DNA from 2 places in the Desulfitobacterium chlororespirans DSM 11544 genome. Region 2 is predicted to be linked to the other one. Evidence: a T-box and tRNA genes for the amino acid it is inferred to sense, from the RefSeq annotation. Region 2 holds a T-box; the other holds one or more tRNA genes.
What was found. The T-box of region 2 lies ahead of BUA14_RS22415 (valine--tRNA ligase). A T-box ahead of a tRNA ligase gene usually reads a tRNA of that ligase, here a tRNA-Val.

Region 1 (4,428 bases), on a different contig from region 2:
CATCAGGATTAGACCAATTATACTGTTTTATTTTTTCTAGAAATACCCCTAAAGAAGTATTAGTGGACTCCTTATTCCATATAACGGAGAACGGACAGGCGGGTACTCCTTCAATATCAATGAATTTCACGTTATTCATACCTTGGACCGGGGCGAGCCTTGAAAGAATTGAGATGCCAAGGCCGGCCTGGACCAGCATCAGAGCGGTTTCGGCAAGGGGGCAGGTAGTGGTGATGTTTGGCGTGAACCCTGCGTTTTGGCATAGGCGTATCGTGTATTCGTAAGGGCTGGGCTGAGCACCCTGAGAGACCAGGATAAATTGTTCATCCTTAAGCTGGGCCATATGGATGGTGTTTCGGTCGGCTAGAGGATGGTCCTTGGCTACAACGACGGCCGGATAGGTATGAGTTAAGACATAGGATGCTGAAACAGGTGCATTTTCTTCCCTAAGCGATATCATGAACCCAAGATCAGCTTGCTTGTCGGAAACGGCACGTTCGACTTTGCCCCAAGGAAGGCGCTGCAGATTAACTTCAATCAGGGGATATTCGTGATTAAACTGCTTAACTAGTAAAGGGATATGAAATGATAGACTGGTGCTGATGAAGGCAATGGTTAATTTCCCGGTTCGTTTCCTGGAGGCTTCGCTTACCTTGCGCAGGATTTCTGGCTCTTTGGCGAAGATGCTTTCCGCCTCGTCAAGCAAGACCTTTCCGGCTTCGGTTAAAACGAGGTTGCGGTTAGTTCGAAGGAAAAGGGCGGTTCCAAAGTATTTTTCCAATTCGGCAATATGCTTGCTTAAGGCAGGCTGGCTGACGTAGAGTTCTGCGGCAGCTTTGGAGAAGTTAAGCAATCTGGCAACGACCGTGAAGTATTTGAGTTGGCGATAATTCATGATTCGTATCACCTCAATCTGTTATATCAAAAGATTATACTTAGTTAGAATTATAATGTATTTTTAAAATTCTTAAAGACGCTATATGCTTAAGTAAAGGGGTTCCAGATTCCCTAATCATTATGTACAGGAGGTGAAAAAAATGATGATTACCCGTGTTCCATAGTTGGTTGCCGCAAGGAGGTGAAGCAGTTTCCCAAACTAAGGAGGAAAGAGGTTGAATAAAAAACAAATTCTTTTTATGAACTTTATGATATCCTTGGTTTTCAGTATCGCGATGGGTTTTTTTATGCTTTTGATCTATACGGGGGGAATCATGCCGGGATTCCTGACGTCATGGCTGAGTTCGACGCTCATCGGCTTTGTGGTGGCATTTCCGCTGTCCTTAATTATCGTTCCGCCCATCCAAAAATTATCTCTGAATTTATTTAACCAGAGTGTCCACACCCGCACCATAAAATATCGCTGAGATGGGGGGATGATGATACATTATGGCTGTGCAGGAAAATGCAATTGAAAAACCTAATAGCTACCTTAACAAGCGGGCATTATTTATGAGCATTGGTATGGCTTTAACCTTTTCTATGGTAATGTCGTTCGTGATGACCATCGTAAATATAGGCTTTACAGGCGGTTTTTGGATAGTCTGGCTATCCAGGTGGCCCGTGGGTTTTCTCACCGCCCTACCATTGTCTTTTTTTCTGCCGCGGTTTTTCGCCAGACTCGCTGATAAATTGAAACTCTAGCAAGTTAAAAAGTCATACATAATCCATAACTGTCGCTTAGATAAAGAATGACGGCAATGATTTGAACGAAAAAGTTGGTGAATGAGGAAATATGTGCTAAAATTAATGAGCAGGTCATCCTGCTTCGGGCTTGTAGCTCAGTTGGTTAGAGCACCGTGTTCACATCGCGGGGGTCGGAGGTTCGAGCCCTCTCAAGCCCACCAAATCATTGAAAAATGGGTAGACACAGTTACACGATTCAATCCGATAGCTTGACAGATTAAAAAACGGATTCAGAGCAAACCATGGCCTGAATCTGTTTTATTATGATAAGCTATCCATAGCCAAATACAAGGTGTCGGTAGTGTCAATAATCTTGCGCAGGTTTATTGTTCTGCTTGGCAGTAGGTATATATGACCCCAGAGCAGGATTTGATATGGGGGTGACGGATGCTGCCGTTAAGAATGGGGAAAGGAATACACTAGACAATGAAGGCATTAGGCAAAGAATTTTATAATAGAGATTCAGTGATCGTTGCCAGAGAACTTTTCGGTAAGACGCTTGTGCACGAAGTAGAAGGACAGAGAATTTCGGCAAAAATTGTTGAGGCAGAAGCATATATGGGAATTGAAGATAAAGCGGCACATTCCTATGGCGGAAAAAGAACGGCAAGAGTAGAGGTCATGTATGGCGGGCCGGGATTCTCTTACAGTGATGCTCCAATTATAAAACGGGGGTTTTATTTAAACTGGTGATTCATTCAGATGGGAGTGATGCTAAAAACACCTCACGGTATTTTTCTAGAACGTGAGGATTGTGGAAATGCGCCAACAGTAAGGGAGAATGAAGCTGAATATAAATCAGACATTGACGGTTAAAATTTCAGGTTAAGGAGCAACTGATTATGGGCGACAACAAAAAATTTTGGAACCGGTATTCCGGGCTTTATGACTTCGAGATTAATCGGTTTAGCAAAGGGGCATACGAAGAAATGTACCGTCTGATGTCGGAAGTACTGAAAGCCGATATGCGGGTTTTGGAAGTTGCCACCGGAACCGGTTTGATTGCCCTTGGTATAGCCAAATTTGTCCGGCAGGTTGAAGCGACGGACTTCTCCCCCAAGATGATTGAAACCGCAAAAAAGAAAATTGCTCCGCCAAATGTTAAATTTTCTATTGAAGACGCTACGGCATTATCCTTTGCGGAGGATTCGTTTGATGCGGTCATCATTTCCAATGCTTTGCATATTATTCCGGACCCCGAAGCAGCGCTTGCGGGCATCCGCAGGGTATTGAAACCGGGTGGGTTACTGATCGCGCCGACCTTTGCCCATGGGCACCTAAAGAACTCTACCTGGAACCTGAACGCCAAAATACTGAAGCTGATCGGGTTTGAAACTTACTCGAAGTGGACACCGGAGGAATATACCGGGTTTATTGAGAGAAATGGTTTTTCTGTTGGCCGGCGGAAAGTATTAAGAGCCGCATTTCCGCTTGTTTATCTTGAGGCGGCTAAAGTCTGCTGATCTTTATGAAATTAGGCATAGAAATGCAATACGAAGATAAAAATATCCGGCTTACTCAGAAATCCTTGTCCGTGAACGGCGGTGATGAAATGGATATTAGCATGAGGTATCAATCTACTCTGGAATTATGCCGTTTAAAATTAGAGCAAATGAAAAGCTCGGATCTAAAAGTACAGCAGAAGATTAACTGGATGATAAACGTTGTTGATATCCAGCTGAAAAAGATTGCTCGTTAGAAATATTGGGAAAGAATAAGAAGGAGTATCACCAAACGCAAAATAAAGGAGAGGAAACCATGATTATACCTTATCTTACATTCAACGGGAATTGCAAAGATGCACTGAATTTCTACCGCGCCGTCTTCCATTGTGACGAACCCAAAATCCTGACCTACGGTGACTATATGCCAGAGGGATCAAAGACGCCGCCTGAATTGCTGCGTACTTGGGTTATGCACGCCGAAATGAACGTCTGCGGTACGAACATCTGGTTTGCCGATGAAGCTACGCCGCTCAAGAGTGGCGACACTATCAAACTAACCGCTACGGTACCTACGGGAGAGGAAGCGGCGACTATCTTCGTTGCGCTTTGCGTGGGTGGCGAGGTGACGCTCCCGCTGACCGAGACCTTCTACAGTGTATTCCATGCCGCAGTGACAGACAAGTTCGGCGTGAACTGGAATGTTGTCGCTGAGGAAGCGCCGAAGCAAGTGAAGGGATGAAGAATGAATAACGAACGTGTATACAAAATGAAAATCTCCAGTATCTACCCTCTGTATATTCAAAAAGCTGAGCGTAAAGGACGCACGAAAGCGGAAGTCGATACCATCATCCAATGGCTGATAGGCTACGATAAGCAGGGATTGCAGTCTCAAATTAATAGAGAAGCGGAGTTCGCGTCGAGGAAATCGAAGACTCATCATGAAAGAACTTAGGGTATATGCGCTGGAGAATCAGTTAAAGCCTTCATGGACGGCATATAACCGGTGGGGCGTAAAAGGGAAGAAAATTCCCTTGCGTTTTAGCAAATCCGGAGATGCCTTTATAGAAAAAACCTATCTTACACATTATGTTGTCAATACTACTGATAATGTGAGGTGAAACAGAAGATATGCTGAAACCGAGTGAAGTTAAAAAAGCAGCAAAGATGATGGAGGCTGACAATTTCAGATTCCGTTCCTTCCTGAAGAATCATGCCGATGAAGAGGAGCTGGATAAGCAATTTCTGGCATTGCATAACGAACTGTTTGCTGATTATGACTGCAGGAGTTGCAGAAACTGCT
Region 2 (4,428 bases):
CAGACGAACCTTCAGTGCTGCGATCCGCCCATTAATCCCTTCCAGCTTCTCACGCTCTTTAGCCACCACTTGCTCCGGAGCTTTTGCTACAAAGCCCTGGTTGTTAAGCTTTCCTGCCAAGCGGCTTTGTTCCAGCTGAGCCTGGGCAATTTCCTTTTCGACCCGGGCAATTTCTTTGTCCAGATCCAACAGTCCGCGCAAGGGAAGATAGACTTCCACTCCTTCGAGAACGGCACTGGCCGCCTGGGCAGGCTTAACTTCCAGATTGGAGACGACATCCACAGCGGAACCGCCAGCTAACAGCCGGATACTTTCCCGGCCTGATTCCAGAACCTCAAAAACAGCCTTCTCAGGTGCGACCAGGATGATTTCAGCTTTTTTGCCCGGCTGAACATTCATCTCCGCCCGGATATTCCGAACCGCTTTGATCACATCCATAATTTGGTTCATCTGTTTCTCAGTGTCATCCTCCCGATAGCCGTTTACCTTGGGCCAGGACTGGATCATAATGCTCTCCCCTGAGGTAGGAAGGTTGTGCCAGATCTCTTCCGTGATGAAGGGCATATAGGGGTGGAGCAGTCTCATGATACCTTCCAGAACTTCCAGAAGAATGGATTGAACCGTATGACGGGCTTCTGGGTGCTCCTTATCATAGAGGCGGCCTTTAGCCAGTTCAATATACCAATCACAGAACTCATTCCAAATAAACTCATAGAGGAGACGGGCTGCTTCACCCAGATCAAACTGTTCCAAGGCCTCCGTTACTTCGCCTGCAGTCTTTTCATAACGGGAAAGAATCCAACGATCCTCCAGCTTCAGCTGGCCGCGGGGGCCTTCCTCATAATCCTGAAGATTTAAAAGAACAAAACGGGAAGCATTCCAAATCTTATTAGCAAAGTTCCGGGTCGCCTCCAAGCGTTCCGGATGAAAACGCAAATCATTGCCCGGAGTGTTGCCTGTAATCAGCATGAAACGCAGGGTATCCGCACCGTATTGGTCAATGACCTCCAGCGGGTCCACCCCATTGCCTAAGGATTTACTCATCTTCCTGCCTTGAGCATCCAGAACCAGGCCATGAATCATGACTTTTTGGAAAGGCACATCCTTCATAAACTCTAGACCCATGAAGACCATGCGGGCGACCCAGAAAAAGATGATGTCCCGTCCGGTTACGAGAACGGAAGTGGGATAGAACTGCTTAAGTTCAGGAGTCTCTTCCGGCCACCCCATGGTTGAGAAAGGCCATAACCCTGAAGAAAACCAAGTATCCAAAACATCGGGATCCTGAACAATATGCTTGGATCCGCATTGGGGACAGGTCTCCGGATCTTCTTTAGCACAGATCTCTGCCCCGCAATCTTCACAATACCAGACAGGAATCCGGTGCCCCCACCAAAGCTGACGGGATATACACCAATCCCGGATATTTTCCAGCCAACCCAGATAAATTTTGGCAAAACGCTCGGGCACAAATTCCATGATCCCTTCCCGTACCACTTCCATAGCAGGTTTAGCCAAGGGCCCCATCTTAACAAACCATTGTTTGCTGACCATAGGCTCCACCACTGTGGAGCAGCGATAACACTCCCCTACGGCATGCTGATGGTTATCTACTTCGACCAGCAGGCCCTGAGCCTCAAGATCCTTCACAATCTCCTTCCGGGCGGCATAACGTTCCATTCCCTGATATTTACCGGCTTGTTCATTCATCTTCGCTTCCCGATCCATGACAGTGATGGCAGGAAGCTGATGACGCAAGCCCATCTCAAAGTCATTAGGGTCATGAGCCGGAGTGATTTTTACCGCACCTGTCCCAAACTCCCGATCCACATAGTCATCGGCGATGATGGGAATTTCCCGGTTAGTCAGCGGCAGAATAATCGTTTTGCCCAGGAGATGCCGGTATCTCTCATCTTCCGGATGAACGGCCACCGCGGTATCTCCCAGCATGGTTTCCGGACGTGTGGTGGCTACCACCAAAGCCTCGTCACTGTCTTTGACCGGATAGCGAAGGTGCCAAAGATGCCCTTCCCGATCCACATGCTCCACTTCAATATCAGAAATGGTCGTATGGCAATGAGGGCACCAATTAACAATATAATTGCCCCGGTAGATCAAATCCTTATGATAAAGATCTACGAAGACTTCACGTACAGCCTTAGAGCATCCTTCATCCATAGTGAAGCGCTCCCGCGACCAATCACAGGAGGCACCCAGCCGGCGCAGCTGCTGAGTAATACGTCCCCCATATTCTTTTTTCCAGTCCCACACTCTATCCAGGAATTTCTCACGACCCAGAGCATGCCGGTTGGTTCCTTCCTTAGCCAGCTGCTCTTCCACCTTGGCTTGAGTGGCAATACCCGCGTGATCCGTGCCGGGGAGCCATAAAGTATTGTATCCCTGCATCCGTTTGAAGCGGGTAAGGATATCCTGGATCGTACTATCGATGGCATGGCCAAGGTGAAGGGCTCCGGTCACATTCGGCGGGGGCATGACGATGCTGAAAGGCTCCTTAGCATCATCCACATTCGCGTGAAAATATCCTTTCTCCTCCCAGTAGGGATACCATTTTCCCTCAACCTGGCTTGGGTCATATACCTTTTCCATTTTAAAATCCTCCGACATGTATAAGCGCTCCTTTCAGAATTATACGGATTCATTCATTGCCTTAAAACCAAAAAAGCCCTTCATCCCCTAAAGGACGAAGAACTCGCGGTACCACCTTTTTTCAAGAACCCCGCTTACTAAGCAAAGCTCTTGCACTTAATTGCGATAACGGGCAAACCGTCAAGGATTACTCGATTCATCCCCGCCCCTCCTGCACGACCCAAAGTCTCCAAGCGGAAAAGACTCTCAGCAAGCGTCTTTCTCTCTGAACCGTTGGCTGAACTTTTTCTTGCATTCCCAGAGTTTATTGCTCTTCATGATAATATAGTTTATTATATCCATCAGAAGCGTTCATGTCAAAGAAAACCCTAAAAATGCAGCTTCCCGCTCTTGCTAAGCTCAAAAAGTCAGCGGTTACGCTCAGGAATCTGCATCAAACAGACTATGTGCTAAAAGTCATTAACTATTAACAAATCCGCACTCCACAATTACAAAAACCTATGATACAATAAAGGCGATTAAATTTTCCAATAATTCCAATCCATTCTTTCTCCTTCCCCCTTCCGTAACCCCCCTGCATACATAGGGTAAAGAAAATCCAATGTCCCCATTTATTCCGGATCTATTTTGGGCGGTACCCTTTGGTACTTATATTTCATTGTAATTAATTCCGAACTTTTTCGTGGCAAAATTTATACAAAGGAGGCATTAAATGAACAGTTTTTTAGACAGAATAAGCGAATTCTTTTTTAAACACTCCGGCATTGTCCGCTGGTGGTTTAACTTATCCGTATCGGCAAAGCTCAGCCTGGCTTTCGGCATCAATGCCTTGATTACCCTTGTAGCCGGTGGAGCTATATACTTTATGGTTAAGACGGGGGCCAACCTCGAGCAAAACATCCTTATCTATCTGGTTTCACTCGTTATAGCAGGACTTATCATCTTTATTTATGGACTTTACATATCCTACTTAGTTGCCACTCCACTACGCCGCGGAGTGCAATTCGCTGAAAAAATGGCTCAAGGGGACCTTACGGCAACCCTATACAGCATGGGGCAAAAAGACGAATTAGGAACCCTCTGTAGATCCCTGAATCAAATGACTGAGAATTTCCGCTCTTTGGTGGGAGACATTACCCATAGTGCCGACATTTTTGCCGAATCCTCTCAAGTTCTTTCCACTCAGTCGGGGGGAACCAGTGAATCAGCCCAACTTGTATCATCCTCCATCCATCAAGTGGCATCCGGGTCCCAGACACAAGCCAACAGCGTCCAAAACATTATGAGTTCCATCCAATCTATGGCCCATGGCATTCGTCAGATTGAGGAGCATATTAATCTTGCCGATCACTCTTCAAGGCAGTCCTTGCAGCTTGCCCAGGACGGAGATACTGCCATGACCATGGTCAATCTTCAGATGGGGCATATTCATAACTCCGTGGATAACACAGGACAGATCATCACTGCCCTTGGTGAAAAATCTACCGTCATCGGCTCTATTGTGGAAACGATTAAAGCCATATCGGATCAAACCAACCTCTTGGCACTGAATGCAGCCATCGAAGCTGCACGGGCTGGGGAACACGGCCGGGGCTTCAGCGTCGTCGCTGAAGAAGTCCGGAAGCTGGCCGAGCAATCGACTCTATCCAGCGCTCAAATCGAAACCATTATCCATGATATCAAGACCAGCCTTGACGAAGCCATCACCAGTATGGACTCAGAAAAAGAAGTGGTGCAAAGCGGAGCCAATGCCATTCAAAATGCCCAACAAGCCTTTACGCGGATTAAAGAAAGCACTCAAGTCCTGAGTGAGCAGATTCA

Region 1: it has a tRNA-Val gene. The T-box ahead of BUA14_RS22415 (valine--tRNA ligase) is inferred to sense a tRNA for this amino acid. The anticodon was not compared.

What each region holds. Positions count from the first base shown of each region.
Region 1 covers NZ_FRDN01000028.1:3,390-7,817, forward strand. The annotation lists gene BUA14_RS26845 (LysR family transcriptional regulator) at 1-895, opposite strand, end outside; gene BUA14_RS26850 (DUF2798 domain-containing protein) at 1,113-1,364, shown strand; gene BUA14_RS26855 (DUF2798 domain-containing protein) at 1,387-1,641, shown strand; tRNA gene BUA14_RS26860 (tRNA-Val) at 1,768-1,844, shown strand; partial or broken gene BUA14_RS26865 (DNA-3-methyladenine glycosylase) at 2,110-2,331, shown strand; gene BUA14_RS26870 (class I SAM-dependent methyltransferase) at 2,526-3,146, shown strand; gene BUA14_RS26880 (VOC family protein) at 3,442-3,867, shown strand; gene BUA14_RS26885 (DUF2200 family protein) at 3,871-4,080, shown strand; gene BUA14_RS28685 (YkgJ family cysteine cluster protein) at 4,257-4,428, shown strand, end outside.
Region 2 covers NZ_FRDN01000016.1:33,968-38,395, reverse strand. The annotation lists gene BUA14_RS22415 (valine--tRNA ligase) at 1-2,625, opposite strand, end outside; T-box leader at 2,695-2,915, opposite strand; gene BUA14_RS22410 (methyl-accepting chemotaxis protein) at 3,320-4,428, shown strand, end outside.